2 regions of the Amycolatopsis sp. WAC 04182 genome follow, and region 1 is predicted to be linked to the other one. Evidence: riboswitches for the same ligand, from Rfam matches in the RefSeq annotation. Region 1 holds a riboswitch; the other holds the start of a gene.
What was found. A riboswitch is a leader RNA that binds a small molecule or an ion and turns the genes downstream of it on or off. The one in region 1 is predicted to bind glycine.
Positions count from the first base shown of each region.

Region 2: it holds a riboswitch for glycine, as region 1 does, so the genes downstream of both, gcvP (aminomethyl-transferring glycine dehydrogenase) here and gcvP (aminomethyl-transferring glycine dehydrogenase) in region 1, are expected to answer to the same signal.

Region 1 covers NZ_QHJJ01000001.1:302,229-317,069, reverse strand. The annotation lists gene aspS (aspartate--tRNA(Asn) ligase) at 1-58, shown strand, start outside; gene DMH01_RS01470 (general stress protein) at 111-635, opposite strand; gene DMH01_RS01465 (glutamine synthetase family protein) at 864-2,228, shown strand; gene DMH01_RS01460 (gamma-glutamyl-gamma-aminobutyrate hydrolase family protein) at 2,209-2,922, shown strand; gene DMH01_RS01455 (aldehyde dehydrogenase) at 2,919-4,280, shown strand; gene DMH01_RS01450 (3-oxoacyl-ACP reductase) at 4,283-5,050, shown strand; gene DMH01_RS01445 (hypothetical protein) at 5,337-5,711, shown strand; glycine riboswitch at 5,858-5,951, shown strand; gene gcvP (aminomethyl-transferring glycine dehydrogenase) at 6,097-8,928, shown strand; gene gcvT (glycine cleavage system aminomethyltransferase GcvT) at 8,937-10,028, shown strand; gene gcvH (glycine cleavage system protein GcvH) at 10,046-10,423, shown strand; gene glyA (serine hydroxymethyltransferase) at 10,425-11,693, shown strand; gene lipA (lipoyl synthase) at 11,690-12,691, shown strand; gene DMH01_RS01415 (L-serine ammonia-lyase) at 12,708-14,081, shown strand; gene DMH01_RS01410 (FadR/GntR family transcriptional regulator) at 14,112-14,834, shown strand; gene DMH01_RS01405 (SulP family inorganic anion transporter) at 14,808-14,841, opposite strand, start outside.
Region 2 covers NZ_QHJJ01000003.1:976,590-991,430, reverse strand. The annotation lists gene DMH01_RS18380 (adenylosuccinate synthetase) at 1-901, opposite strand, end outside; gene DMH01_RS18375 (hypothetical protein) at 898-1,872, opposite strand; gene DMH01_RS18370 (adenylate cyclase) at 1,875-2,843, opposite strand; gene DMH01_RS18365 (hypothetical protein) at 2,953-3,888, shown strand; gene DMH01_RS18360 (hypothetical protein) at 3,945-4,349, shown strand; gene DMH01_RS18355 (hypothetical protein) at 4,755-5,135, opposite strand; gene DMH01_RS43335 (hypothetical protein) at 5,159-5,677, opposite strand; gene DMH01_RS18340 (hypothetical protein) at 5,985-6,218, shown strand; gene DMH01_RS18335 (CDP-alcohol phosphatidyltransferase family protein) at 6,256-6,891, shown strand; gene gcvH (glycine cleavage system protein GcvH) at 6,954-7,337, shown strand; gene garA (glycogen accumulation regulator GarA) at 7,463-7,930, shown strand; gene DMH01_RS18320 (MerR family transcriptional regulator) at 7,927-8,697, shown strand; gene DMH01_RS18315 (bifunctional nuclease family protein) at 8,918-9,391, shown strand; gene DMH01_RS18310 (TetR/AcrR family transcriptional regulator) at 9,468-10,082, opposite strand; gene DMH01_RS18305 (MerR family transcriptional regulator) at 10,380-10,961, shown strand; glycine riboswitch at 11,008-11,109, shown strand; gene gcvP (aminomethyl-transferring glycine dehydrogenase) at 11,280-14,159, shown strand; gene DMH01_RS18295 (nuclear transport factor 2 family protein) at 14,163-14,525, opposite strand; gene DMH01_RS18290 (helix-turn-helix domain-containing protein) at 14,640-14,841, shown strand, end outside.

The DNA of each region.
Region 1 (14,841 bases):
GCCCAACGTCCGTCAGGCGACGCTCTTCCCGCGCGACCTGCACCGCCTGACCCCGTAAAAGCCGCGAGCCGGCACCTCGTGGTGAGGTGCCGGCTCGCGTGGGATGAGGCTCAGTGGGTGAACGCGCTCCTGGCGGCCAGGTCGGCCAGCAGGGCGCGGCCCTTCTCGGCGTTGCGCGGCTGGGCCAGGACGTCGTAACGCCGGGCGACCAGCTGGCTCTGCGAGATGAACCCGCGCTTGTTCTTCGATGCCGCGTACCCCAGCGCGCCGAACAGCAGGTTGAACCCGATACCGCCGACGAGGCCGACGAGGATCGGCACCAGTCCGGCGCCCGGGTTCAGCAGGCTCAGCACGAGGCCGAGGAACATACCGAACATCGCGCCCGACAGCGCCGAGCTGGTCAGCACCTTGCTCCAGCCCATCCGTCCGGCGATCCGCTCGACCAGGACCGGCTCGACCCCGACGATGGTGACGTCCGTGATCGGGAAGTCCGTTCCCGCGAGGTGGTCGACGGCACGCTGCGCTTCGGAGTACGACTCGTACGAGCCGATCGGCCACCCACTGGGCATCGTCGGGAGCTGAGCCCGCCCCTGGGGCTCGGTGAACGTGGTCTGCTGCGTGAATGCCTGTGTCATTCCTTCTCACCTCTCTTGATCCGTACAACGTTCCGGGTGTGCGGATCTCCTCCCGGTGCGGCGGGATTCACAGCATCTTCTCAGCCGGGCATCGCAGACAATCCGCCCAGGGATCAACTACGGTGCGCAATGGGTAACGAACTAGACCTTTGGCCGAGTTGACCGCGTCGGGTCGACCCGGTAGGAAGAAGCCGCAAAGGTACCGCATCGAACCTTTAGGTGAGGCTGATGGCGAACAGGCGCGGCATGCTCACGCTGGATCGGCTCCGGGAACTGGTCGAGGACGGCACCGTCGACACGGTGCTGGTGGCGATCACCGACATGCAGGGCAGGCTGCAGGGCAAACGCTGCGCCGCCGAGTACTTCCTCAACGAGGTCGTCGAGCACGCCACCGAAGCGTGCAACTACCTGCTCGCGGTCGACGTGGACATGAACACCGTCGACGGCTACGCGATGTCGTCCTGGGAGACCGGCTACGGCGACTTCGTCATGCGCCCGGACTTCGGCACGCTGCGCCTGCTCCCGTGGCAGGAGGGCACCGCGCTCGTCCTCGCCGATCTCGAACGGGTGGAAGGCGGCGCCGTGGCCCCGTCGCCGCGCCAGATCCTGCGCGGTCAGCTCGACCGGCTCGCCGCACGCGGTCTCACCGCGTACGTCGGGACCGAACTGGAGTTCATCGTCTTCGACGACACCTTCGAGTCGGCCTGGGACAAGCGGTACCAGGACCTGCGCCCGGCCAATCAGTACAACGTCGACTACTCGATGCTCGGCACCGCGCGGATCGAGCCGCTGCTGCGCCGTATCCGCAACGACATGGGCGGAGCGGGTCTGTACGTCGAGTCCGCCAAGGGCGAGTGCAACCCCGGCCAGCACGAGATCGCGTTCCGCTACGCCGACGCGCTGACCACCTGCGACAACCACAGCGTCTACAAGACCGGGTCCAAGGAGATCGCCGCGCAGGAGGGCAAGAGCCTCACGTTCATGGCGAAGTACAACGAACGCGAGGGCAACTCGTGCCACATCCACATCAGCCTGCGCTCCGCCGAGGGCGCGCCCGTCCTGGCGGGTGAAGGCCCCGGCGGGTTCTCGCCGCTGATGGAGCACTTCCTCGCCGGCCAGCTCGCCGGGCTGCGTGAGCTGACCTACTTCTTCGCGCCGAACATCAACTCCTACAAGCGTTTCGTCCCCGGGAGCTTCGCGCCGACGGCCGTCGCGTGGGGCACCGACAACCGCACGTGCGCGCTCCGCGTCGTCGGGCACGGGGACTCGCTGCGCACCGAGAACCGCGTCCCCGGCGGCGACGTGAACCCGTACCTCGCGGTGGCCGCGCTGATCGCGGCCGGGTTGCACGGCATCGAGAACGAACTGGAGCTGGAGCCGGAGTTCCAGGGCAACGCCTACGGTTCCGGCAAGCCGACCGTGCCGACGACCCTGCGGGAGGCCGCGGCGCTGCTGGACGGGAGCGAGCTCGCCAGGTCCGCCTTCGGGGACGAGGTCGTCGACCACTACCTGAACGCGGCGAAGGTCGAGCTGACCGCGTACGACGCCGCCGTCACCGACTGGGAGAGGATTCGTGGCTTCGAACGGCTCTGAGCCCCTGATCGGGCTCACCTCCTATCTGGAACCGGCGAAGTTCCTCGTCTGGGAGACCGAAGCCGCGCTGCTGCACCGGGTCTACGTCGACGGGATCGTCGCGGCGGGCGGCGTCCCGGTCCTGCTGCCGCCGGTGAGCGGGGCGCACGATCGGCTGATGTCCGCCGTGGACGGGCTCGTGCTGGTCGGCGGCGCCGACGTCGACCCGGCGCGCTACGGCCAGGAGCCGCATGCGACGACGTACACGAGGCCGAACCGCGACGCCTTCGAGTTCGGCCTGTTGCGGTCCGCTTTGGACAGTGGCAAACCGGTGCTGGGCGTGTGTCGCGGGCTGCAGGTGCTCAGCGTCGCGCTCGGCGGCACGCTCGCGCAGCATCTGCCGGACACTTTGGACAGTGGGGATCACCAGCCCGCGCCGGGGATCTTCGGCACCACTACGGTGAGGCTCGCCGAGGGCAGCCGCGTCGCGTCGATCCTCGGCGCCGAGACCAAGGTGCCGTGTTACCACCATCAGGCGATCGACAGGCTCGGCGACGGGCTGGTCCCGGTCGGCTGGGCCGCCGACGGGACCATCGAGGCGGCCGAACTGCCCGGCGACGGGTTCGTCCTCGGCGTCCAATGGCATCCCGAACAGAATCCCGACGACAGCAGGCTTTTCGAGGCCCTCGTAGAAGCAGCTAAGGAGCGCGCATGACGTTCGAGGTGATCAACCCCGCCACCGAAGAGGTGGTGAGGTCGGTCGAGCCGACCTCGGCCGAGGAGACCGACGCGGCGATCGCCCGCGCGCACGCGGCGTTCCCCGCGTGGCGCGCGGTGGCTCCTGGCGACCGGGCGCGGCTGCTGCGCCGGTTCGCCGACGCCGTCGACGCCGACATCGAGAACCTCGCCCAGCTGGAGGTCGCCAACGCGGGCCACACGATCGGCAACGCGCGCTGGGAAGCGGGCAACGTCCGTGACGTGCTGACGTACTACTCGGCGTCCCCCGAACGGTTGAGCGGTAAGCAGATCCCGGTGCCCGGCGGCGTGAACATGACGTTCCACGAGCCGCTCGGCGTGGTCGGGGTGATCGTGCCGTGGAACTTCCCGATGCCCATCGCGGGCTGGGGGTTCGCGCCCGCGCTCGCCGCCGGGAACACCGTCGTGCTCAAACCCGCCGAGCTCACCCCGCTGACCGCCATCCGCCTCGGCGAACTCGCCCGTGAGGCGGGGATCCCCGAAGACGTCTTCCAGGTGCTTCCCGGCAAGGGATCCGTGGTGGGGCAGCGCTTCGTGGACCACCCGGCGGTGCGGAAGGTGGTGTTCACCGGCTCCACCGAGGTCGGCAAGCAGATCATGGCCGGCTGCGCCGCGCAGGTGAAGCGGGTGACGCTGGAACTCGGCGGCAAGAACGCGAACATCGTCTTCGCCGACGCCGACCTGGACAAGGCCGCGGCGACCGCGCCGTACGGCGTCTTCGACAACGCCGGGCAGGACTGCTGCGCGCGGTCGCTGATCCTGGTGCAGTCGAGCGTGTACGAGAAGTTCATGGAACTGCTGGAACCCGCGGTGAACGGCGTCGTCGTGGGGGATCCGCGGCTGGAAGTGACCGAGATGGGCCCGCTGATCTCGGCGGGGCACCACGCGAAGGTGTCGTCCTATGTGGATGATGCGGCGCCGGTCGCCTTCCGGGGCAACGCGCCCGTCGGCCCCGGATACTGGTTCGCGCCGACCGTCGTCACCCCGCCGGACCTGCGGCATCCGCTGGCGTCGGACGAGATCTTCGGCCCGGTCGTCGCCGTGGTCCCGTTCGCCGACGAGGCGGACGCGGTGACCATGGCCAACCACACCGAGTACGGCCTGTCCGGCTCGATCTGGACCCGCGACGTCGGCCGCGCCTTCCGCGTCGCGCGCGGCGTCGAAGCCGGGAACCTGTCGGTCAACTCGCATTCGTCCGTCCGGTACTGGACGCCGTTCGGCGGGTTCAAGCAGTCCGGGCTGGGTCGGGAACTCGGTCCGGACGCCGTCGACGCCTTCACCGAGACCAAGAACGTCTTTATCAGCACGGAGGAATAGGAATGGTTCAGCGTTTCGAGGGCCGCGTCGCGGTCATCACCGGCGGCAGCAGCGGCATCGGCCTCGCCAGCGCGCGGCGGCTGGCGAGCGAGGGCGCGAAGGTCGTCATCGGTGACATCTCCGCCGAGGCGGGCAAAGCCGCGGCCGACGAGGTCGGCGGCCTGTTCGTGCAGGCCGACGTCACCGACGCCGAGCAGGTCGAGGCCCTGTTCCAGACCACTGTGGACACTTTCGGCTCGGTCGACGTCGCGTTCAACAACGCGGGCATCTCCCCGCCCGAGGACGACTCGATCCTCACCACGGGCATCGACGCGTGGGAGAAGGTGCAGAAGGTCAACCTGACGTCGGTGTACCTGTGCTGCAAGGCGGCGCTGCCGCATATGCAGCGGCAGGGCAAGGGTTCGATCGTCAACACGGCGTCGTTCGTCGCGGTGATGGGCGCGGCGACGTCGCAGATCTCCTACACCGCGTCCAAGGGCGGGGTGCTGGCGATGAGCCGGGAACTGGGCGTGCAGTTCGCGCGGGAGAACATCCGGGTCAACGCGCTGTGCCCGGGTCCGGTGAACACGCCGCTGCTGAAGGAACTGTTCGCGAAGGATCCCGAACGGGCCGCGCGGCGGCTGGTGCACGTGCCGGTCGGGCGGTTCGCCGAGCCGGAAGAGATCGCGGCGGCCGTCGCGTTCCTGGCGAGCGACGACGCCTCGTTCATCACGGCTTCGCAGTTCCTGGTGGACGGCGGGATCTCGGGCGCCTACGTCACCCCGCTCTGACCCCATGCGTTTAGTCCTCTGAATGCGCTGAAGTACATGATGGCCCCCTTCCTTGCGCCTAGGTACAGGAAGGGGGCCTTCATGTACTCGGGCCGGCCGTCGCGCTCGGTCCGGGAGCCGAAGGACGCTTTCCCCGCGTCTCGTGCGGTGAAGGGCCCTTTCGCCTCGCGTGGCCCTCCCTGTCACTCGTCCCGGTGGCTGGGATGGCGGGCCGCTGACCAGCGCTGTAGTCCTGAGAAGCGGGACCGCCCGGTTCCGCGATCCGAGAGCGCGGGAGGCCCGACGAATGACCCGGCAGATGAGCACCGCCATGCGTGACTGCATCGACCTGTGCAACGAGTGCCACGTCAGGTGCGAGGAGATGATGACGCGCTGCATGGAGATCGGCGGCGCGAAGCTCGGGATGATGATGGTGACCTGCGCGGACATGTCCCGCATGTCCGCCGACATGATGATGCGCTGCTCCGCCATGGTCGCCGACCTCGAGATGATGCGCATGTGCGCGAAGACGTGCGGCCTCGCCTCCCAGATGATGCGCATGTGCGCCCAGGAGTGCGCCAAGACCGGTGACGCCGAGCTCGCCGACGCCGCCGACATGATGATGCGGTGCGCCGAGCTCTGCGGCACCATCACCGCCGAGATGATGATGGAGAACGCGTAACTCGCGTGATCGGGGCCGTCACTCGCGTGCTTGAAGGCGTAACTCACGAGTCACGGCTCTGAGCACGCAAGTGACGTGCTCGGCTGGAAGTAGACGCGCGCTGAACACGCCAGGTACGGTGTGCGCACAACTTCAGACAGGGCCGTCGAGCTGGAGCGGGAGAGCCCCCATGAACGTGGTGGGGCACCGAAGGAGCAAACTCCCCGGAATCTCTCAGGTACCCACTACCGCTTCACGCGAGGCCACTCTGGAAAGCAGGCGCGCAAGTGCGTCTCACCCAAGGTGAAAGCCACCCCGTTCACGGGTGGTGAAACTCTCAGGTGCCATGACAGAGGGGGAGTTCCCAGCGCACCGGTCTATCCGGCGCCTGACCCAAGGAGCTCCCTTGACCAGTACGTCCTTCGACGACAAGCACATCGGCCCCTCGGAGTCCGAGCAGGCCAAGATGCTCGCCGAGGTCGGCTACGGCAGTCTCGATGCCCTGGTGCAGGCCGCCGTGCCGTCCGCGATCCGGGTCACCCGCGACCTCGAACTTCCCCCCGCCGCGTCCGAAGAGGACGCCATCGCGGAGCTTCGCGCGCTCGCCGCGCTCAACAAGCCGATGACGCAGATGATCGGTCTCGGCTTCCACGACACGGTCACCCCGGCGGTCATCCGCCGCAACGTGCTGGAGAACCCGGCCTGGTACACGGCGTACACGCCGTATCAGCCGGAGATCTCGCAGGGCCGTCTCGAAGCCCTCCTCAACTTCCAGACCATGGTCTCCGAGCTGGCCGGTCTCGCGACCGCGAACGCCTCCCTGCTCGACGAGTCCACCGCGGTCGCCGAAGCCGTCATGCTGATGCGCCGCGCGTCGAAGGCGAAGTCCAACAAGGTCGTCCTCGACGCCGAGTGCCTGCCGCAGACCATCGCCGTCGTCCGCACCCGCTGTGAAGCCATGGGCGTCGAGGTCGAGGTCCGCGACCTGCTCACCGGCCTGCCGGAGGAGTTCTTCGGCGTCGTCGTCCAGTACCCGGGCGCTTCCGGTGTACTCCGCGGCGCGGGCTTCTACTCCGCCATTTCCGAGACCGCGAAGGCCGCCGGCGCGCTGTACACCGTCGCCGCCGACCTGCTCGCCCTCACCCTGATCACCGCGCCGGGTGAGTTCGGCGCCGACATCGCCGCCGGTTCCACGCAGCGCTTCGGCGTCCCGCTCGGGTACGGCGGCCCGCACGCCGGGTACATGGCCGTCCGCGCCGGGCTCGAGCGCTCGCTGCCGGGCCGCCTGGTCGGGGTCTCGGTCGACGCCGACGGCAACCCCGCGTACCGCCTCGCCCTGCAGACGCGTGAGCAGCACATCCGCCGCGAGAAGGCGACCTCCAACATCTGCACCGCGCAGGTCCTGCCCGCCGTGCTCGCCGCGATGTACGCGGTCTACCACGGCCCGGACGGACTCAAGCGCATCGCGACCCGCGTCCACGGGCTCGCCGCCGGCCTGGCCGACGCCCTCCGCACGGCAGGCGTGGAGGTCGTCCACGAGGGCTTCTTCGACACCGTCCTCGCCCGCATGCCCGGGCAGGCCGAAGCGGTCGTCGCGGTCGCGCGCGAGAACGGGATCAACCTCGGCCCGGTCGACGCCGACCACGTCCGCATCGCCGTCGACGAGGTCACCACGCCCGCGATCATCGCCAAGGTGCTCAACGCGTTCGGTATCGACGCCCCGGCCGCCGACACCAGCGCGCTGCCCGCCGGCCTCGGCCGCGAGAGCGACTACCTGACCCACGAGGTCTTCCACTCGCACCGTTCCGAGACCGCGATGCTGCGCTACCTGCGCAGCCTGTCCGACCTGGATTACGCGCTCGACCGCGGCATGATCCCGCTCGGCTCCTGCACGATGAAGCTCAACGCCACCACCGAGATGGAGCCGATCAGCTGGCGCGAGTTCGCGGGCATCCACCCGTTCGCCCCCGCTGACCAGGCCGAGGGTTACCACGTCCTCGTCGAGCAGCTTTCCGGCTGGCTGGCCGAGGTCACCGGCTACGACAAGGTGTCGCTGCAGCCGAACGCGGGCAGCCAGGGCGAGCTCGCCGGCCTGCTCGCGATCCGCGCGTACCACCACGCCAACGGCCAGGCCGAACGCGAGGTCTGCCTGATCCCGTCGTCCGCGCACGGCACGAACGCCGCCTCCGCGGTCATGGCCGGGATGCGCGTCGTCGTGGTGAAGTGCACCGCCGAAGGCAACGTCGACCTCGACGACCTGCGCGCCAAGGTCGAGGCCCACCGCGACACGCTGTCCGCGATCATGGTCACGTACCCTTCCACGCACGGCGTGTACGAGCACGGTATCGACGAGCTGGCCAAGATCGTCCACGACGCGGGCGGCCAGGTCTACGTCGACGGCGCGAACCTCAACGCCCTGCTGGGGCTCGCCAAGCCGGGTGAGTTCGGTGGCGACGTTTCGCACCTGAACCTGCACAAGACCTTCTGCATCCCGCACGGTGGCGGCGGCCCCGGCGTCGGCCCGGTCGCGGTCCGCGCGCACCTCGCGCCGTACCTGCCCAACCACCCGATGCTGGAGAAGGCCGGCCCCGAAACCGGCGTCGGCCCGATCAGCGCCGCCCCGTACGGCTCGGCGTCGATCCTGCCGATCTCGTGGGCGTACGTCCGCATGATGGGCGCGGGCGGGCTCACCGCCGCGACGCAGGTCGCGGTCCTCGCGGCGAACTACGTGGCCAAGCGCCTCAACCAGCACTACCCGGTGCTCTACACCGGCCAGGACGGCCTGGTCGCGCACGAGTGCATCCTCGACCTGCGCGGGCTCACCAAGGAGACCGGCGTCAGCGTCGACGACGTCGCGAAGCGCCTGATCGACTACGGCTTCCACGCGCCGACCATGTCGTTCCCGGTCGCGGGCACGCTGATGGTCGAGCCGACCGAATCCGAGGACCTCGGCGAGATCGACCGCTTCATCGCGGCGATGATCGCCATCCGCGCGGAGATCGACGCCGTCGCACAGGGCAAGTGGGCCGCGGACAACAGCCCGCTGCGCAACGCCCCGCACACCGCCGAGACCCTGGTCGGCGACTGGGACCTGCCCTACGACCGCGAACTGGCGGTGTACCCCGCCGGAGTGAATCGCAAGGCCAAGTACTGGCCTCCAGTGCGCCGCATCGACGGTGCGCGCGGGGACCGTAACCTCGTCTGCTCCTGCCCGCCGCTCAACGCCTACGAGAACTGAGGCACTTGATGTCGAAAGAGACGTCCCTGCACGGAGTCCACAAAGGACTGGGTGCGCTGTTCACCGATTTCGCGGGCTGGTCGATGCCGATCCGCTATGCCAGCGAACTGGCGGAGCACAAGGCGGTCCGCGAGGCCGCGGGCCTGTTCGACCTGTCCCACATGGCCGAGATCGAGGTGACCGGCCCGCAGGCGGCCGCGACCCTCGACTTCGCCTTGGTCGGCAACCTGTCCGGCGTGAAGCCGGGCCGGGCGCGCTACACGATGATCTGCGACGAGAACGGCGGCGTGCTGGACGACCTGGTCGTCTACCGCCTCGCCGACGAGAAGTTCCTGGTCGTGGCCAACGCGGGCAACGCGGACGTGGTCGCGGCGGCGCTGGCCGAGCGGGTCTCGGGTTTCGACGCGGTCGTCGAGAACAAGTCCGAGGACGTCGCGCTGATCGCCGTCCAGGGCCCGAAGGCCGTCGAGATCCTCGGCGCCGTCACCGACGCCGACCTGGGCGCCCTCAAGTACTACGCGAGCGTCCCGGCCGTCGTGAAGGGTCACGACGTTCTGCTCGCTCGCACCGGCTACACCGGCGAGGACGGCTTCGAGCTGTACGTCCCGGCTGGTGAGGCTCCCGCCGTCTGGCGCATCCTGACCGACGCCGGCGAGCCGCACGGCCTGCTCCCGGCCGGCCTCGCCTGCCGCGACACCCTGCGCCTCGAAGCCGGAATGCCGTTGTACGGCAACGAACTCAGCCTCCAGCTGAGCCCGTTCGAAGCCGGCCTCGGTCGCGTGGTCAAGTTCGAGAAGCCGAACGACTTCGTCGGCAAGGCCGCGCTCGAGGAGCTGTCCAAGAAGAACGTTCCGCGGGTCCGCGTCGGGCTCAAGGGCTCCGGCCGCCGCGCCCCGCGTCACGGTTACACCGTCCTGGCGGGCGAGACCGAGATCGGCGAGGTCACCAGCGGTGCCCTCTCGCCGACCCTGGGTTACCCGATCGCCATGGCCTATGTGGACCGGGAGCACTCCGAACCCGGCACCGAGCTTTCCGTCGACATCCGGGGCCGTATCGAGCCCGTCGAGGTCGTCGCCCTGCCCTTCTACTCCCGCGCCTGAAAGGCCCCCGAATCACCATGAGCATCCCCCAGGACCTGAAGTACACGAAGGAACACGAGTGGCTGAGCGTCGCCGACGGCGTCGCCACCGTGGGCATCACCGCCTTCGCCGCCGAGTCGCTCGGTGACATCGTGTTCGTCCAGCTTCCCTCGGTCGGCGACACCGTCACCGCGGGCGAGGTGTTCGGCGAGGTCGAGTCGACCAAGTCGGTCAGCGAGCTGTACGCACCCGTGGACGGCGAGGTCGTCGAGGTGAACGAGGCCACAACGGACACCCCCGAGCTCATCAACTCGGACCCGTACGCCGAAGGATGGCTCCTGAAGGTGCGTCTGTCCGGGGACGTGCCGGCCCTGCTCGACGCCCAGGCGTACGCCGTCCTGACCCAGGAGAACTGACATGTTCAATGCTGCCCTGTCCGAAGTGGACCCCGAGGTCGCCACCGCCGTCGCGGCCGAGCTCGACCGGCAGCAGTCGACCCTGGAGATGATCGCCTCGGAGAACTTCGCCCCGGTGGGCGTGCTCGAGGCGCAGGGTTCGGTGCTGACCAACAAGTACGCCGAGGGCTACCCCGGCCGCCGCTACTACGGCGGTTGCGAGCACGTCGACGTCATCGAGCAGCTGGCGATCGACCGCGCGAAGGCCCTGTTCGGCGCCGAGCACGCCAACGTCCAGCCGCATTCGGGCGCGCAGGCCAACGCCGCCGCCATGGTCGCGGTGCTCAACCCCGGCGACACCATCCTCGGTCTCGACCTCGCCCACGGCGGGCACCTGACCCACGGGATGAAGATCAACTTCTCCGGCAAGCTCTACAACGTCGTCGCCTACCACGTCGACAAGGAGACGGGGATCGTCGACGTCGAGGAGATCGAGCGCCTCGCCAAGGAGCACAAGCCGAAGCTGATCATCGCCGGCTGGTCGGCGTACCCGCGTCAGCTCGACTTCGCCGAGTTCCGCCGCATCGCCGACGAGGTCGGCGCGAAGGTCATGGTCGACATGGCGCACTTCGCCGGTCTCGTCGCCGCGGGCCTGCACCCGAGCCCGGTGCCCTACGCGGACATTGTCACCACGACCACGCACAAGACCCTCGGCGGTCCCCGCGGCGGCATCATCCTGTGCCGCCAGGAACTCGCCAAGAAGATCAACTCGGCGGTGTTCCCCGGCCAGCAGGGCGGTCCGCTGGAGCACGTCATCGCCGCCAAGGCCGTCGCGCTCAAGATCGCCGCGAGCGAAGAGTTCCGCGAGCGTCAGCAGCGTGTGCTCGAAGGCGCGAAGATCCTGGCCGACCGCCTTTCGCGCACTGACTGCACCGAAGCCGGTGTCCGCGTGCTGACCGGCGGTACCGACGTGCACCTGGTGCTCGTCGATCTGGTCAACTCCACTTTGGACGGTCAGCAGGCCGAAGACCGGCTGCACTCGGTCGGTATCACAGTCAACCGCAACGCCGTCCCGTTCGACCCGCGTCCGCCGATGATCACCTCCGGCCTGCGGATCGGCACCCCGGCGCTCGCGACCCGCGGCTTCGGCGCCGAGGACTTCGCCGAGGTGGCCGACATCATCGCCGAGGCGCTGCGCCCGGACTTCGACGAGGCGCTGCGCCAGTCGCTGTCCGCCCGGGTCGAGCTGCTGGCCAAGAAGCACCCGCTGTACGCGGACCTCAACCGATGAGCGCGGTCCCCGAGGGGCGCAAACTTCTCCGGCTCGAGGTCCGCAACGCGCAGACCCCGATCGAGAAGAAGCCGCCGTGGATCAAGACCCGCGCGCGGATGGGCCCCGAGTTCACCGAGCTCAAGGGGCTGGTCAAGCGTGAAGGCCTCCACACCGTGTGTGAGGAGGCCGGGTGTCCCAATATTTACGAATGCTGGGAGGACCGTGAGGCGACGTTCCTGATCGGTGGGGATCAGTGCACGCGGCGGTGTGACTTCTGTCAGATCGACACGGGCAAGCCGGCCGAGCTGGACCGCACTGAGCCGCGCAAGGTGGCGGAGTCGGTGCAGGCGATGGGTTTGCGGTACTCGACGGTGACCGGTGTCGCGCGTGACGATCTGGAAGACGGTGGCGCGTGGTTGTACGCGGAGACCGTGCGGCAGATTCACGCGTTGAACCCCGGCACCGGTGTCGAGCTGCTGATCCCGGACTTCAACGCCGACCCCGACCAGCTGGCCGAAGTCTTCGGCTCCCGCCCTGAGGTGCTGGCGCACAACGTCGAGACGGTGCCGCGGATCTTCAAGCGGATTCGCCCCGGTTTCCGGTATGCGCGGTCGCTGGAGGTCATCACGAAGGCCCGTGAGGCCGGTCTGGTGACGAAATCGAACCTGATCCTCGGCATGGGCGAGACCCCGGACGAGGTCGCGCCCGCGATGAAGGACCTGGTCGACGCGGGCTGCGAGATCCTGACGATCACCCAGTACCTGCGGCCGTCGCCTCGTCACCATCCGGTGGATCGGTGGGTCAAGCCGGAGGAGTTCGTCGAGCATTCGAAGGCAGCCGAAGCGATGGGCTTCGCTGGTGTGATGGCCGGGCCGCTCGTACGCTCGTCTTATCGGGCCGGGCGTCTGTTCGCGCAGACGAAGGCCCACCGCGGCGAAGCATTGTCGGAGAACTTGGCCCATCTCGCCGCCGAAGGGCCCGCGGCCCAAGAAGCCAGCTCCTTGCTGGCCAGATAGGAAGGAGGGCAGATCAATGGCGATCAGCGTCTTCGACCTGTTTTCGATCGGCATCGGCCCCTCCAGCTCCCATACGGTGGGCCCGATGCGCGCCGCACTGACCTTTGTGGACGGTCTGGCCGCCGACGGCGACCTGACCGCCACGACGCGCGTCCAGAGCGAGCTTTTCGGCTCACTGGGCGCGACCGGGTTCGGGCACGGCAGCGACAAGGCCGTGCTGCTCGGGCTGTCGGGGGAGCGTCCGGAGGAGATCGACACCGACACGGTGCCCGGCAAGATCGCGGAGATCCGCGAATCCTGCCTGCTGAAGCTGCGCGGTGAGCACGAGATCGTGTTCACCGAGGACACCGACCTGACCATGCACCGGCGGAAGTCGCTGCCGGCGCATCCGAACGGGATGATCTTCCGCGCGTTCGGCGCCGACGGGAAGGCGCTGCGCGAGCGCACCTATTACTCGGTCGGCGGCGGGTTCGTGCGCGACGAGTCTTATGAGACCGACACTGTCGTCGTCGAAGACTCGACTCGGTTGGAATTCCCGTTCCGCACCGGCGCGGATCTGCTGGCCCACTGCGAGAACACCGGGCTGCCGATCAGCGAGGTCATGCTGCGCAACGAACTTTCGTGGCGCACGCGCGAGGAGGTCCGCGAGGGCCTGCTGGAGATCTGGCAGGTCATGGTGGAGTGCGTGCGCAACGGCTGCGAGCACGAGGGCGTCCTGCCCGGCGGGCTGAAGGTGCCGCGCCGCGCGAAGGCGTTGCACGAGAAGCTGCTCGCCGAGGACGGCGTCGGCGACCCGCTGTACGCGATGGACTGGGTGAGCCTGTACGCGCTGGCGGTCAACGAGGAGAACGCCGCGGGCGGCCGCGTCGTGACCGCGCCGACCAACGGCGCCGCGGGCATCATCCCGGCCGTTCTGCACTACTACCAGCGGTTCATCCGGGGCTCGTCGGACGACGGAATCGTGACGTTCATGCTCACCGCGGGCGCGATCGGCTCGATCCTGAAGCAGACTGGCTCGATCTCGGGCGCCGAGGTCGGTTGCCAGGGTGAGGTCGGTTCGGCCAGCGCCATGGCCGCCGCCGGGCTCACCGAGGTCCTCGGTGGTTCGCCCGCTCAGGTGGAGAACGCCGCCGAGATCGGCGTCGAGCACCACCTGGGGCTGACCTGCGACCCGGTCGGCGGGCTGGTGCAGATCCCGTGCATCGAGCGCAACGCCGTCGGAGCGTCGAAGGCGATCCACGCCGCGCGGATGGCGATGCGCGGCGACGGTTCGCACGTCGTGACGCTGGACAAGGCGATCAAGACGATGCGCGAGACCGGCGCCGACATGAGCGTGAAGTACAAGGAGACCGCGCGCGGCGGCCTCGCCGTGAACGTCATCGAGTGCTGAGCCGAATTGCGGGCCGCCTAAACTCGAAGGGTGGAGTCGAGCACGGTCGCGAACGCGGGTGACGCGCTGTTCCGCCCGGTGCGCGCGGGCAACGCCTTCGAGGAGACCGTCGAAAGGCTGCTCCAGGCGATCCGGCTGGGCGTGGTGGGCGCGGGGGAGCGGCTGCCTTCGGAACGCGAGCTCGCCGAGCGGCTCGGGGTCAGCCGGGTGACGCTGCGCGAGGCCATCCGCGCGCTGTCCGACGCGGGTTACGTCGAGTCGCGGCGCGGGCGGTACGGCGGCACGTTCGTCAACGACGTCCTGCCCGACCCGCCCGCCGCCGACGGCCGGAAAGTCGACAACGCCGCCCTGGAGGACGCGCTCGGCCTGCGGCACGTCCTGGAGACCGGCGCCGCCGAGATGGCGGCGTCACGTTCGCTCAGCCCGGCCGACCGGCAGCACCTGACCAGCACGCTCGCCGAGGCCGCCGCGGCCGACGTCGGCGACTACCGGCGCAAGGATTCGCGGCTGCACCTGGCGATCGCCGAGGTCACCGCGTCCGGCTCGCTGACCACGGCGATGGCCGACGCGCGGATGCGGGTCAACCAGCTGCTCGACATGATCCCGCTGCTCGAACCGAATCTGGAGCACTCCAACGCCCAGCACGAGGCCATCGTCGACGCGATCCTCGCCGGAGACGCCGAGGCGGCCCGCAGGGCGATGACGGAGCATGTCGAAGGGACGGCTTCACTGCTTCGCGCGTTCCTCGCTTGAGGGTGAC
Region 2 (14,841 bases), on a different contig from region 1:
AACGGGCGAGCACGGCGGCGGACTCGGTCGGCAGCGGCCCCGCGCCGTGCCGGGTGAGGTACGTCCGCGTGACCCCCAGGACGGCGTGCGGGCGCCCGCCCAGCAGCGCGCGGGCGTTGTGCGGCGTGGTGGTGGACCAGGTCGTATGCGGATGGAATCCGTGGTGCTGGTCGAGGAGAGCCCCCTGCGCTCCCTCGAAGACCAGCCGCCCGGAATCCGCCAGCCGTCCCGTTTCGTCCCCGTCGGTGATCCGCACCGCGTCCGCGAAGTCGCGGTACAGCGACACCAGTTCGTCCACACTGTGCGGTGGTGTGGCGAGCGGGGCGTAGAACCGCGCGAGCGCGTCCAGCTTGCGCCGCAACACCGACGGCCGGGCACAGTCGGCGACCGTGGGCGCTTCCCCCGGCGTCCCGATCACCTCCTGGTTCTCCACCACCTCACCCGGCACGGCTCCGGGCAACAGCGAGTACCAGACGGTCTCGCCGATGCCCTTCCCACACGAGCCGTGCCGGTTCGCGCCCCGGGCCTCCTCCCTCGCCCGGTTGGCGTGGATGTGGAACGGGGTCGTGAGCAGGGCCCGGCCGTCCACGCTCAGCAGCGAGAGCGGATTCCCGATGCCCGCCGCTTCGAGCCGCCGCGCTTCCGCGGCCAGCGCGAACGGCTCGACCAGCACGAACCGCGACAGATGGGTGGGCACGCCCGCGAACGTGCCCGCCCCGAACTGGCTGAACGTGTGGTGCCGCCCGTCCACGACGACGTTGTGCGCGGCCTGCGCGCCCCCGTTGAAGCGGACCACGGCGGTGGTGGGCCGGGCGGCGCAGAGCGCGTCGACCACCGCGCCCTTGCCTTCGTCGCCGAAGCCGAGCCCGACCACCACCACGTGCCCGTCCAGGAGACTCATCGCAGCACCACGTCGCTCGGCCCATCGGCATCGGGGACCGCCGAGGTGACGACCGACTTGGCGCCCAGCTTCGCCAGCGCCTTGCCGACCGCCCTGCTTTCGGCGACCGAGCCGACGTCCGCCAGATCGGCGAGCGCCCGGTCGACGTCGACGACCCGCTCTTCCAGCCCGATGGTGGCGGCGATCAGCTCGCACACCGCACCGGGATCGTCGAGCTTCAGGAAGTTCTGGCCGAGCAGGCCGCTCCAGTGTTCGCCGATCTCCGGGTCGTTGTAGTACGACGACTGGTTCGGCAGCACGAAGTAGACGTGCCACTTACGGGCCAGCTCCCGGTACACCGAGGCCGGGTCGATGTCCTCCCGCACGTCGTCCCCGATCACCCGGCGGATGTGGCGCGCCTCCAGCGCCGGCTTGTTCAGCTCGTCGCCGATGATGAACAGGTACCCCTTGCGGCCGCGGTTCTGCCAAGCGTCGGTGACGACGTGCCGGGCCATGAAGTAGGCGGCCAGTTCGTAGGACTCGCTCTTCTGCCCGCCGCCACCGCCTTCGAGGAAGATCGTGCGCAGCTGCTCGTCCATCCGGTTGTCCGATTCGAACTGCCCGACCTGCAACGGGACCCGGTCGCTGTCGGCGTCGCCGATCGCGCCGAACAGGACCTGCGGGTCGGTCAGGTAGCCCCGGCGCTTCAGCAGCCCGTGCAGTTTGCCGAGCTTGCCCTGCATGACCCGCGGCACGCGGCGCATCGAGCCGGTGACGTCGAACAGCACCGCGATCGGCGTCGAATCGGCGTGGTCGGCCGAATCCCGGCATTCCCGGACGACGTTCAGCGGGTCGAGCGCGGGCGCCACCTTCCAGTCTTTCGCGGGCTTGGAGCGAAGATCGGCGGTGTAGCCGAAGTCGTCCTCACCCTTGGCACGCCGGAAAGTCTTCGCGGCGGCGTAGGCGTTGTCGTCCCAGTGTCCGTGTCCCATGGTCAGGCTCCTGTCTCGGGGATGGTGAAGGGTCGGAAGGTGCGAGGTCCGTACAAGTCGTCGAGCAGTGCGTCGTACTCGTCGAGCAGATCGGCGGCGTCGGGTCGTTGTGCCGGCGCTTCCTGTGTGCACCAGGTCGCGAACTCGCGTTGACGGATTTCGTCCGGTGCCAGGAGTTCCAGCATCATGCGGTGGAGCATGTGGACGTCGGTGGCCGCGGTCACCGGTAGTCCTTTGTGGACTTCCGGCGGGTACCGGATGGACTTGTCCGCCGCCAGCGGGAGCACGCCGTCCTCGACGGCGAAGGACCAGCCGACGACGACGATGCCGTGCTGTCCCGGATGGACGAGCACGTTGTCCGCGGTGAGGTGGCCATGGACGACACCCGCGCGATGGGCGCCCGCCACGGCACGCAGGAGGCGGCGGTGCATCCACGCGTAGTCGCGGCCGTCGAGCCCGCCGGGGAAGGCCTTCCCGATGTCGGCGAGGGTGACGAACCCGTCGACGAGCGGATCGAGGACGCTGAACGCGCGGTCGCCCCTGGCCACCGGACCCGAGGTGTCCAGCAGTCGCGGGTAATAGGGGCGTAGCCATCGGTGCCGTTCGGTGAAGCCGTCGAGCGTGCGCAGTGCCGTCCACTCGGCGTGGATCAGCGGGTTGAGCGCCGGGTCGCGGACGAGTTTGACCAGATGGGGCCCGGTGGTCCGGTACGTCGTCGCGACACTGCCCACCGCGTGTGGCGAGGTGAGGGTGTACGCCGACGTCGCCGTGGTGACGGTCTGCTGCCGGGCGCGTTTCCAGTCGTCGTGGAGGCGGTTGAGGGTGGCGGCGGCCCGGTGGGCGCGCTCGTCACCGGGGTTGCGGTCGGGGTGGAGCAAGGCCGCCAGTTCGCGGTAGCGATGGCGGGCGAACAGAGCGGCCGCGTCGACCGTGTTCTCGATCATCGTCACGGCGTCTTCCCTGGTGAGCATAGTTTGAGTCTAGACGACTCTTACCTCGGATCGCAAGGGGGTGGGTACAAATCCCGTGCCGCGCGGCGGCTTCGGCTCATAAACTGGGCGAGCCGGACAGGGGGTGTTGGTGGTCTTCCGGGAACTGGATCGGAAAGACGGGCAGCGGACGAACGCGCTGATCATCGCGTTCGTGATCGGGATCGTCTGGGGAACCGTCGCGGCCTTCGCCGGGCGGTGGACCGTCGAAGGGCTGGCCGGCACGTACAACGTGCGCGCGGTGATCTCCGAGTGGAACTCCACGACCAGCGAAGGACAGCACGGCCCGCGTACCAGCTACGAGGTCCTGGCGATCGCCGAAGACGGCCGCGCGATCGAATTGCCGACACGAGACACGTTCGGCCTCGCCGATCCGGTGGTCGCCCGGCTTTCGTCGGTGACAGACCGGGTCTTGTCCGTGCGCGGGGCCACCGACGTCGTGGAAGCCCACCATCCGTGGGAGAAGATCACGGCGATGTCCCTTGGCTGGGTGCTCCTGGCGCTCGCGGCCGTCGTGCTGGTCAAACTGGCGAGACTGGGGGTCACGCGGAAGGCGTTGCCGTTCCTCGCCGGGCTGGCCTTCGCCGCGTTCGTCGTGCTGACGCCGGTCGGGTTCGGCGAGACGGCCTATGGCGAGGTGGCCGACCCGGTCCCGAATTTCTGGGAACTCCGGCGCGACCTATGGGGACCGCGGCCGGTGTTCGCCCAGGGACAGACCGCCGTCTCCGGGGAGGCGGCCGTGCGTGTGCTCGACAGCAGGCCCGGCCCGCCCGAGGGAGCCGAGGCGTGGTTGAGCGAATTCCACGTCCTCACCTTGCGGATCGAGGCGTCCCGCCTCGGCGGCACGGCACTCGAGCTGTCGGCCGACGAACACGGTGAGCCGGAACGGGTCAAGGACTGCGCGGGCGCTCCCGGCGCTTTCGACGGCACCACGGGTCTCGTCTGCTTCGTGGTCCCGCCCGGATACCGGCCCCAGTACCTTCTCGTCGGCAAACTCGAACGCGAAGTCCTGCTGAGGCTCCAGTGAACGACGAAAGGAGTCCAGCGCCGGAAAACGCGCGGAAACCCGCAGTTCTTTCGTCGGTGCTTTCGACCGTTCTCCCTTTTCTGCTGATCTTCGGTGTCGTCTGGGGCTTCCTCGGTTCCGACATCGGTGAGTTGAGCACCGGCGAGGACGTCACGGTCACCGAGATCTCGGGGTGCACCTCGGAGGGATCCGCAGTGAACGGCCAGACCCCCTACTGCTCCGGGAAATGGCGCTTCGCCGACGGTCGTACCGGAGGCGGCCGGATCCTGGGCGAGGACATCTCGGCGGGTGACACGGTGTTCGCCGGTGACGGGTTCGCCCATCGGTCGCGATCGCCCTTGATCTGGAAGGTCTCGGCGGGCGGCGCGCTGGGTCTCTTCCTCGTCGGCATGGTGATCGTGGGCGTCGTCCTGTACCGGCTGGACGTGGGCAAGCGGCGAGGCGAGGGTCCTCGAGAGTAAGCAAAGGTGGCGTTCGCGGGAGCGGGCCGGGGGTGGGGTGATGGCTCCCTTCACTGTGTCTGATGCGGTGAAAGGAGCTTTCGGCCCAGGTACCTACTGGCTTCTCTGAGCGCGGGACCGCGGTCCGTGAAGGCCTCCTTGAGGGACTCAGGGTCCCTCAAGGAGGCCTTCACTACCTTCAGGGTCGCTGCTCTGGTCCCAGGTACACCAGCAGCCACAGTGGCCGCGCGTGAAGGACCCCCTCCCGAGTACATGAAGGCCCCCTTCCTTGCGCCAGGCGCAAGGAAGGGGGCCTTCATGTACTTCAGGGGGCACGGGCGCCGGGACGCGCCGCGGGACGGCGGGATCTCGGGACAGAAGTTCGAGGCTTACACCATGTGCGGCGCCGTCTGGGGCAGCTGACGCTCAGGAGCGGGTCGCTTCGATCTGGCGCTCGTCCTCGGTCGAGCAACTCGTCACCGGATCGTTCGGCCCGCTCCCGCACGTCCAGGCCCCGACCACCACCGGGCCGGGCCCTTGCGGTGACGCCGCCTCGGCGGGCGTCAACTTGGCGAAGTAGTCCGTGAGCACCTGCGTCGCTTCGGCGCACTCGGCCTTCCCGCGCACGACGACCTTGTTCTTCGCGCCCTGGAACCCGGTGACCTCGCCACAGGGTGTGCCGGCCAGGACCTGGTCGGCCGTGGGAGCGGGGGAGGGCGGCGGCGCGGCCGCGGGAGCGGGATCGGCGCCGCATCCGCTCAGCAGGACGACGGCGAACGCGGCGGGGAGCACGGCGAGGCTCTTCATGGGCCCTTCTTCTCGAGGATGGTTCATTCGACGGGGACGACGGCGGCGAACACGTTCTGTTCGCCCTTGCTGCAACTGGTGCCGCCTTGCGCGGCGGGAGCGCCCGAGACGCACAGCCAGCCGTCCACGGTCTCGCTGACCGGCTCGTCCGAGCCCGCGGACTGCCGTCCGGCGATCCTCTTGTGGAACGAACCGACGATCCCGGTCGCGTCCGCGCACGAGACCCCGGGGCCGTTGAGCACCTGCAGGGTCAGCCCGCTGGCCGCGGTGACCGTGCCGCACGAACCCTGAACCGGTTCAGCGGGTTTCGGCTGGGAAGTGGGAGGCGGGGCGGCTGAGGGACTCGGCGGGGTCTGTGACGGGATCGGCGGCACCGACACGCTGGACACCGCTGTGGGGACCGAGGGCGGCGAGACCGACAGCGCGGTGACAGGCGGTGGCGGATCTTCGCCCGAACAGGCGGCGAGCGTTCCGACGGCGGCACAGACGGCGCAGGCCGCGAACAGGCGCCGCCACGTTCCCGTGGTGGTCGAGACGGGCAAGGCGATCCTTTCGTCGGCCGGTCGTGGCCGGCCCATTCTGACCCGGCCGGGCCCGAAGCCGTGGCATTGAGCCACGTTCGATTCGCGGGAGGCTATCGCGCCCGTGGCGCCGCGGTACGCGAGGACCGCGCAAGCACTGTCCATTGTGGACGATTAACATGCCGTTCACAGCGCGACAACACCCTGCTGTCGTTGCGAACCGATCGGACGAATCCACGCCGGATCCGTTAACGCGCGGCCCCTTTCTGCCGAAAACACAGGTAGCGCTCCGGCGTGTCCCAGTCCCCGTCACGAAACCGTGAGAGTGATGAAGACCGACGAACAGACCGACCCCGCGTCACCCCAGGCCACCGCACCGGCGAGCACGGAGCTGCCGCCGACGGCACCGTGCACCGTCGTCTGGTGTGGCGGCCGCCCGTACGTCCTCGAGACCTCAGCCGGCCACAACCGCTGGATGGGCACCGACCACCGGGGCAGGCCCGTGGCGCTGACCAGCGCGGACCTGCAACGCCGAGGCTGGACCCACACCCGGGCCAGCTGACGGGGGAGGACCTGCCGCCGCTGGATAGGCTGAGCGGGTGAGTACGCCCCCGGAACCGAGCGTGACCAGCGAAGAACCCTCCTTGCTGCGGCAGGCCCTGAACGTTCCCAACATGCTTTCGATCCTCCGGCTCGCCGGGGTGCCGGTCTTCCTGTGGCTGCTCCTCGGCCCGAAGGAGGACGGCTGGGCGCTCGCGCTGCTCGTGTTCAGCGCGCTCACCGACTGGCTCGACGGCAAACTCGCCCGCTGGCTCAACCAGATGTCCCGGCTCGGCCAGCTGCTCGACCCCGCCGCCGACCGGCTCTACATCCTCGCGACCCTCATCGCCTTCCTGATCCGCGACATCATCCCGTGGTGGCTGGTGGTCCCGCTGGTCGTCCGCGAAGCCGTCCTCGGCGTCTGCGTGCTGGTGCTGCGGCATCGCGGATTCGCCCCGCCGGAGGTCACCTACATCGGCAAGGGCGCCACCTTCGTGCTGATGTACGCCTTCCCGTTCCTGCTGCTCACCCAGGGCGGATCCGACATCGCCGCGATCGCCAGGCCGATCGGGTACGCCTTCACGGCGTGGGGCGCGGTCCTGTACGTCTATTCGGGCGTGTTGTACGTCGTCCAGACGGTGTGCGCGCTGCGAACGGCCGAACCCGGCGAGTTGCGGGAGGCGGCGGGCGCGTGACCCGGCGGGATGCGAAACTGCGCGCGTCGGTTTCGAGCGAGGGCTGAGAAAGGGGAGCGGCGTTGACCACTCCAGAAGAACTGCGGTACACCGAGGAGCACGAGTGGGTCTCCGTGCGCGATGGCGGGCTCGTGCGCGTGGGCATCACGGAGTACGCCCAGGACCAGCTCGGTGACGTGGTGTTCGTCGAACTCCCCGAGGTCGGCAAGCAGGTCGGCGCGGGCGACGCGTTCGGCGAGGTCGAGTCGACCAAGAGCGTTTCGGAGCTGTTCGCCCCGCTCGACGGCGAAGTGGTCGCGGTCAACGACGCGGTGACCGAGTCACCCGAGCTGATCAACAGCGACCCCTACGGCGAGGGCTGGCTGATCGAGCTCCGGCTGGATGACGCCAGCTCGGTCGAATCCCTGCTGGAGGCCGAGGCGTACCAGGCCCTGATCAAGGAATAGCCGCAGGCCGCGGCCCTTCGGGAAGAGTAGGGGGAGCCGCGGGCCGGAGATTCGATCAGGCACGGTACGTTTGACCTCCACACGTTCTTGAGTAGTGGCAACACACATGCGTTAGGAGAGCTCAGGTGAGCACGAACGACGGGCCCGGCGTTCCCCCGGAGCAGTCTCCGGAGCGGACTTCTGTCTTCCGGGCCGACTTCCTGGCCGACGTCGAAGGCACTGAGGCTCCTCCGGCTGCCGAGGCCCCCGTCCAGGGTGTGGACGCGCTGCCCGCGGGTTCCGCGCTGCTGGTCGTCAAGCGGGGCCCGAACGCGGGTTCGCGCTTCCTGCTGGACCGCGACACCACCAGCGCGGGACGGCACCCGGACAGCGACATCTTCCTCGACGACGTCACGGTCTCCCGGCGGCACGCCGAGTTCCGCCGTGAGGGTGGCGAGTTCGTCGTCATCGACGTCGGCAGCCTCAACGGCACCTACGTCAACCGCGAGCCGGTCGACCAGGCCGTCCTCGCCGGTGGCGACGAGGTGCAGATCGGCAAGTTCCGCCTGGTCTTCCTGACCGGCCCGGGTCACGGGGGCCAGGGGGCACGGTGACGGCGGCCGGGCGGCCTGATCGGGATGCGTCGCAGCGCGATGGGTTGAGCATCGGGGCCGTGCTGGCACAGCTGCGCGGCGACTTTCCCGATGTCACCATCTCCAAGATCCGGTTCCTCGAGGCGGAGGGTCTGGTCCAGCCGGGCCGGACCCCGTCGGGGTACCGGCAGTTCGCTCCGGCGGACGTGGAGCGGTTGCGATTCGTCCTGTCCGCCCAGCGGGATCACTACCTCCCGCTGAAGGTCATCAAGGAACAGCTGGACGCGGCGGATCAGGGCGCCGCGCCCGCCGACCACACCGCGGCGATGCCACGGCTGCCGCGGAAACTCGTGTCACTCGACGCCCCCGGGGAGAACGGCGGACTGCCGACCCCGGGGGATTTCGAGACCGACCGCGAGATCAGGCTGACCGAGGAAGATCTCCTCCGCCAGGCCGGAATCGACGCCGCCACCCTGGCTGAGCTGCGGCAATACGGTCTCGTACGCCCTGGAGCGGCGGGGTTCTTCGACCCGGACGCGGTCCTGGTGGCGAAGACCGTGAAAGCGATGACCGAATTCGGTATAGAGCCGAGACATCTGCGTGCCTTCCGGGCCGCGGCGGATCGCGAGGTCGGCCTGCTGGAGCAGATCGTGACCCCGGTGTATCGGCATCGTGACGAGGACGCCCAGGCGAGGGGCGACGAGGTCGTCCGGGAGCTGGCCGCCTTGACCGTGGCGTTGCACACGCTCTTGGTGAAGGCCGGAATACGGGCTGTCACAGGCGGTTGAACGGCTTCGGGCGACCGGGAGCCGTTGTGCGGCCACTTGTCAATGCCTGAATGTTCGGCACCCTATGCCGTACCGTGAGAGTTGGGTTTGCCACGGGCGAACCGAGAATGTCGGAGACAGCGAGCACAGCGCTCGGAAGACGGGTAGCGTCGGGACTGCCGTCGCTTGGTCGTCGAGACAAGCGTTGCAGCCCGTGCGCACGAGAGGGAGGCGAAGCCCGATGAGCGAGATGCGCGTCGTCGGCGTGCGGGTGGAGCTACCCGCGAATCAGCCGATCTTGTTGCTGCGGGAAACCGAAGGCGAGCGTTACCTGCCGATCTGGATCGGCTCGGTCGAGGCCACCGCCATCGCCTTGGAGCAGCAGGGAGTCCGCCCGGCCCGTCCACTCACCCATGACCTGCTCAAGGAGGTCATCGGAGCGTTGGGCCGTGAGCTGGAGCAGGTCGTCATCACCGATCTGAAGGAAGGCACGTTCTTCGCGGAACTGGTCTTCGACGGGGACATCCGGGTTTCGGCGCGACCGAGCGATTCGGTGGCGCTGGCGCTGCGGGTGGGGGTGCCCATCCACGCCGTGGACGCGGTGCTGGAGGAAGCGGGCCTCATCATCCCCGACGAGCAGGAGGACGAGGTCGAGAAGTTCCGCGAGTTCCTCGACTCGGTCTCGCCGGAGGACTTCCGCGGCGCCGACACCTGATCACATCCTGGGATTTCGCACGAAGGGGCGGTGCCGGTGGCGCCGCCCCTTCGTCGTACTCGCGGCCTGCCCGGGCTCAAGCGGCGGTCGCCTTGACGAACAGGTCCGCCAGTTCCCGCCCGTACCGCTCCAGGTCCAGCTTCGGGTCCGCCGCGAACTTCGCCGCGACACCGTCGATGGCCTGCGCGATCGACAGTGCCATCACGTCCGGCGCGAAGCCGCCGAAAGCGCCTTCCTGCTGTCCTTGCCGCAGCTGACGTTCGAGCCGGCCGGTCCGGAACTCCTCGACCAGCGGCGCCGACATGAACCAGCCTTCGGCGTCCGAGCCGCTCGCACCCATCTCGACCATGACCCGCACCAGTTCCGGGTACGAGCCCAGGAACGCGATCTCCGATTCGATGTAGCCGCGCAGGAGACCGGCCCGGTCGGTCGTGCCCTGGATCCGCTCTTCGAGGAACTTGTCCTTCATCCCGGTCGCGGTGGTGACCACGGCCTGCATCAAGCCGGCCTTGTTGGTGAAGTGGTACGAGATGATCCGGGTGCTGGACAGCCCGGCCCGCTCCTTGATCTTCGCGAACGACGTCTTGTGGTAGCCGAGGTCGGAGATCGTCGCGATCGTGGCTCCGATGATCTGGGCCCGCCGGGCCGCCTCGGTGACCGACAGCCCCAGTTCCGCCTGGACCTCTTGCATGGCACTCTGGGTGGAGGGATTTACTTGCATGAGTAAAAAATAACACGGCTGAGTAAAACTCGCAATCGTGCGGCCGAATGGGGGACTGTGCTCGACAAGCCTCAAGAAGAGCTTGAGGCCGACCGCGCGTCGCGTTGACCGCTTTGCCGGACGCGCTTACCGTCAATGAAGGTGAATCGCCAAGGTGTGATTCGGATGTCTGGGGCATTCGTCTTGACGAGGAACTCCGGTGCGGACTCACGTGGGTCCGCGCGGCTTTGTTCGCCGGCCGCCAGGTCGGGCGAGGGGAGGCATGGCGTGGTCGAGGCTGGTAGCCCTCAAGAGCCGCTCGTTCCGGTCGCTGACGGCGAGCAGGGCGAGCTGTTCCCCGACTCTTCCCTCCCGGACGAACTCGTCGGTTACCGCGGCCCCGCCGCCTGCCAGATCGCCGGGATCACCTACCGGCAGCTCGACTACTGGGCCCGCACGAAGCTGGTCGCGCCGAGCATCCGCACGGCGCACGGCTCCGGTTCGCAGCGGCTCTACTCGTTCAAGGACATCCTCGTCCTGAAGGTCGTCAAGCGGCTGCTGGACACCGGCGTCTCCCTGCAGAACATCCGCGTCGCCGTCGACCACCTGCGCCTGCGCGGCGTCCGCGACCTCGCCAAGGTCACCCTGTTCTCCGACGGCACCACCGTCTACGAGTGCACCTCGCCCGAAGAGATCGTCGATTTACTGCAGGGCGGGCAGGGTGTCTTCGGGATCGCGGTCAGCGGAGCGATGCAGGAGATCAGCGGCACCATCCACGAGTTCCCGGCCGAGCGGGCCGACGGCGGCGTGATCGAAACGGTCACGCCGGACGAGCTCACGCAGCGCCGTAACGCACGTCGCACCGGCTGATCATGAAGCCGCGCGGGCGGCAGGGTAGGCTCACTTCCGCGGTCGACGAATCCGCGCGGGAGAGACCGAGTCGATAACCGTTGAGCTCGGCGCCGAAGGAGCAAGTCCTCCCCGGAACCTCTCAGGCACCCTGGACCGCGCGGAAGAGACGCCTCTGGAAAGTGGTTCGCCAGGTCACAGCCTGGCGGCCCCGCCGACGGTGCAAGCCCGGCTCAACACTCGGGCGAAACTCTCAGGCGCCCCCACGGGGGTACGGACAGAGTGGGGAGGGCCAGGACAATCGTCCCGGCCCCACCCCCGCGTCTTGGGAGGTCCCCGATGGAGCCCGTTTCACTGGCCGCTCTCGAATCCGGAACCCCCTTCGCGGACCGGCACATCGGTCCCGGCAGCGAAGAGCTCGCGCGCATCCTCGACGTCGTCGGCGTCGCCTCCCTGGACGAGCTCGCCGAGCGGGCCGTCCCCGCGTCGCTGCGGGAGTCCGCGGCACCGCCGGATCTGCCGCCGCCCGCCACCGAGACCGGCGCTCTCGCCGAACTCCGCGCGCTGGCCGCGCGCAACCGGCCGATGGTCCAGATGATCGGGCTCGGCTACCACGACACCGTGACCCCGCCGGTGATCCGCCGGAACGTGCTGGAGAGCCCGGCCTGGTACACCGCGTACACGCCGTATCAGCCGGAGATCTCGCAGGGCCGCCTCGAAGCGCTGCTGAACTTCCAGACCATGGTCTCCGACCTGACCGGCCTGCCGATTGCCAACGCCTCCATGCTGGACGAAGCGACCGCCGCGGCGGAGGCGATGACGCTGGTCCGCCGGGCGGGCAAGGCGAAGTCGAACCGGTTCGTGGTCGACGAGGACACCCTTCCGCAGACGATCGAGGTCCTGCGCACCCGCGCCGAACCGCTCGGCATCGAGCTGGTGACCGCGGATCTGTCCCAGGGCATCACCGGGCTCGGGCTCGGCGGCGACTTCTTCGGCGTGCTGCTGTCGTATCCGGGCGCGTCGGGCGTCGTCCGCGAATGGGACCACACCATCGCCGAGGCCAAGGCGCTGGGCGCGGCGGTGGTGATGGCCGCGGATCCGCTGGCGCTGACCCTGCTGCGGTCGCCCGGAGAGCTCGGTGCCGACGTCGCGATCGGATCCACGCAGCGGTTCGGGGTCCCGATGGGCTTCGGCGGGCCGCACGCGGCGTACCTCGCCGTCCGGCAAGGGCTCGAACGGCAGTTGCCCGGACGGCTGGTCGGGGTGTCGAAGGACGCCGACGGCGCGCCCGCGTACCGGCTCGCGCTCCAGACCCGCGAGCAGCACATCCGCCGGGAGAAGGCGACGAGCAACATCTGCACCGCCCAGGTGCTGCTGGCGGTGATCGCGTCGATGTACGCGGTGTACCACGGCCCCGAAGGCCTGCGCGCCATCGCGAACCGCGCCCACCGGATGGCCACCGTGCTCGCGGCGGGGCTCGCCGAGAGCGGCGTCGACGTCGTGCACTGCGAATTCTTCGACACTGTCATGGTCGCCGTCCCGGGCCGTGCGACCGGGATCGTCGCCACCGCGAGGGAACTCGGGGTCAACCTTCGGCTCGTGGACGCGGACCACGTCGCCGTCGCCTGCGACGAGACGACGACCCGCGAGCATCTTTCCCTGGTGTGGAAGGCGTTCGGGGTCGCGGTGTCCGATGTGGACTCGCTCGACGCGGACACCGCGGACGGCTTCCCGCCGGATCTGCGCCGCGCCAGTGAGTACCTCACGCATCCGGTCTTCCACGCGCATCGCTCGGAGACGGCGCTGCTCCGGTACCTGAGGTCGTTGTCCGACAAGGACGTCGCGCTCGACCGGAGCATGATCCCGCTCGGTTCCTGCACGATGAAGCTCAACGCCACGGCCGAAATGGAGCCGATCACCTGGCCCGAGTTCGCCGGTCTGCACCCGTTCGCGCCCGCCGAGGACGCGGCCGGTCTGCTCACCGTCGTGAAGGACCTGGAGCGGTGGCTCGCCGGGATCACCGGCTACGACGCGGTTTCCCTGCAGCCGAACGCCGGCAGCCAGGGTGAGTTCGCCGGACTGCTGGCGATTCGCGCGTACCACCGCGAACGCGGGAACGCGGCGCGCGACGTCTGTTTGATCCCGTCCAGCGCACACGGGACGAACGCGGCCAGCGCGGTCATGGCCGGTATGCGCGTGGTGGTCGTCAAATGCGACGACGAGGGCAACATCGACCTCGCCCACCTCAGGTCCACTGTGGACGAGCACGCGGACGACCTGGCCGCGATCATGATCACCTACCCCTCGACGCACGGCGTCTACGAGGACACCGTCCGCGAGGTCTGCGCGCTGGTGCACGACGCGGGCGGTCAGGTGTACGTCGACGGCGCGAACCTGAACGCGCTCATCGGGGTGGCGCAGTACGGGAAGTTCGGCGCCGACGTCTCACACCTGAACCTGCACAAGACCTTCTGCATCCCGCACGGTGGCGGTGGGCCGGGCATCGGGCCGATCGGCGTCCGCGCGCATCTGGCGCCGTACCTGCCGAACCACCCGCTGCAGCCGGACGCGGGCCCGGTGACCGGCGTGGGCCCGATCAGTGCGGCGCCGTGGGGGAGCGCGTCTATCCTGCCGATCTCCTGGGCCTACGTCCGGATGATGGGCGCCGACGGCCTGCGGCGCGCGACCCTGACCGCGGTCGCGAACGCCAACTACGTCGCGAAACGTCTCGCCGCGCACTATCCGGTGCTGTACTCCGGGCACGAGGGACTCGTGGCGCACGAATGCATTCTCGATCTCCGCGCGATCACCAAGCGCACCGGCGTCACGGTCGACGACGTCGCCAAGCGGCTGGCCGACTACGGGCTCCACGCGCCGACGATGTCCTTCCCGGTCGCGGGAACGCTCATGGTCGAGCCCACCGAGAGCGAGGATCTCGGCGAACTCGACCGGTTCTGCGACGCGATGATCGCGATCCGCGGTGAGATCGAGAAGGTCGCCGCGGGGGAGTGGCCGGTGGCCGAGAGCCCGCTGCGCAACGCCCCGCACACCGCACGCTGTCTCGCGGGGGAGTGGGATCGCCCGTACAGCAGGGAGATCGCGATCTTCCCGGCAGGGTTCACCGCGTCGAAGATCTGGCCGCCGGTGCGGCGGATCGACGGGGCCGCGGGGGACCGCAACCTCGTCTGCTCCTGCCCGCCACCGGAGGCCTTCGCCTGAGGATCAGCCGGGCATCTTGTCGAGAAAGCCCAGCACCTGCTTGATCCGCCCGTCCTCGACGGTGATGACGTCGAAGCCGATCGCCAGCGGCTCCTCCGCGCCCTCCGGGCCGAGGTACCACTGGAAGCGCGCGATGTCGTGGTGCGCGTCGGGGGCGGCAGGCAGGCTGAAGCTCAGACCGGCGAACTGCGCCTGCGCGCCGGCGATAAAGCCGTCGACACCGTCGTGGCCGGTGACCGCGCCGAGCGGGTCGGTGTAGGCGGCGTCCTCGGTGAACACTTCGGCGATGAGCGCGCGGCGCTTGTCCGCGTCGGTCTCGTTCCACACGGCGATGTACTGCTCGGCGACGCGCTGGATGTCCGACATGGTGTCTCCTCGTTTCCTTGGGGGCCAACCGATGCCGTAACTCTGTCGGCTGAAGGTGAGTCCCGTCGATTACGCGGGAGGTAATGGCGGCCCGTCGTCCGTGGCCGTAGGTTCGTGATCGTGACGACCACAGTGACCGCGAGCCGCCCCGTCGGCGAGCTCCTCCGCGAATGGCGCGACCGCCGCCGGATCAGCCAGCTGGATCTCGCCATCTCGGCGGACATCTCCACCCGGCACCTGAGCTTCGTGGAGACCGGCCGGTCCAAGCCCAGCAGGGACATGGTGCTGCGGCTCGGCGAACATCTGGAGGTGCCTT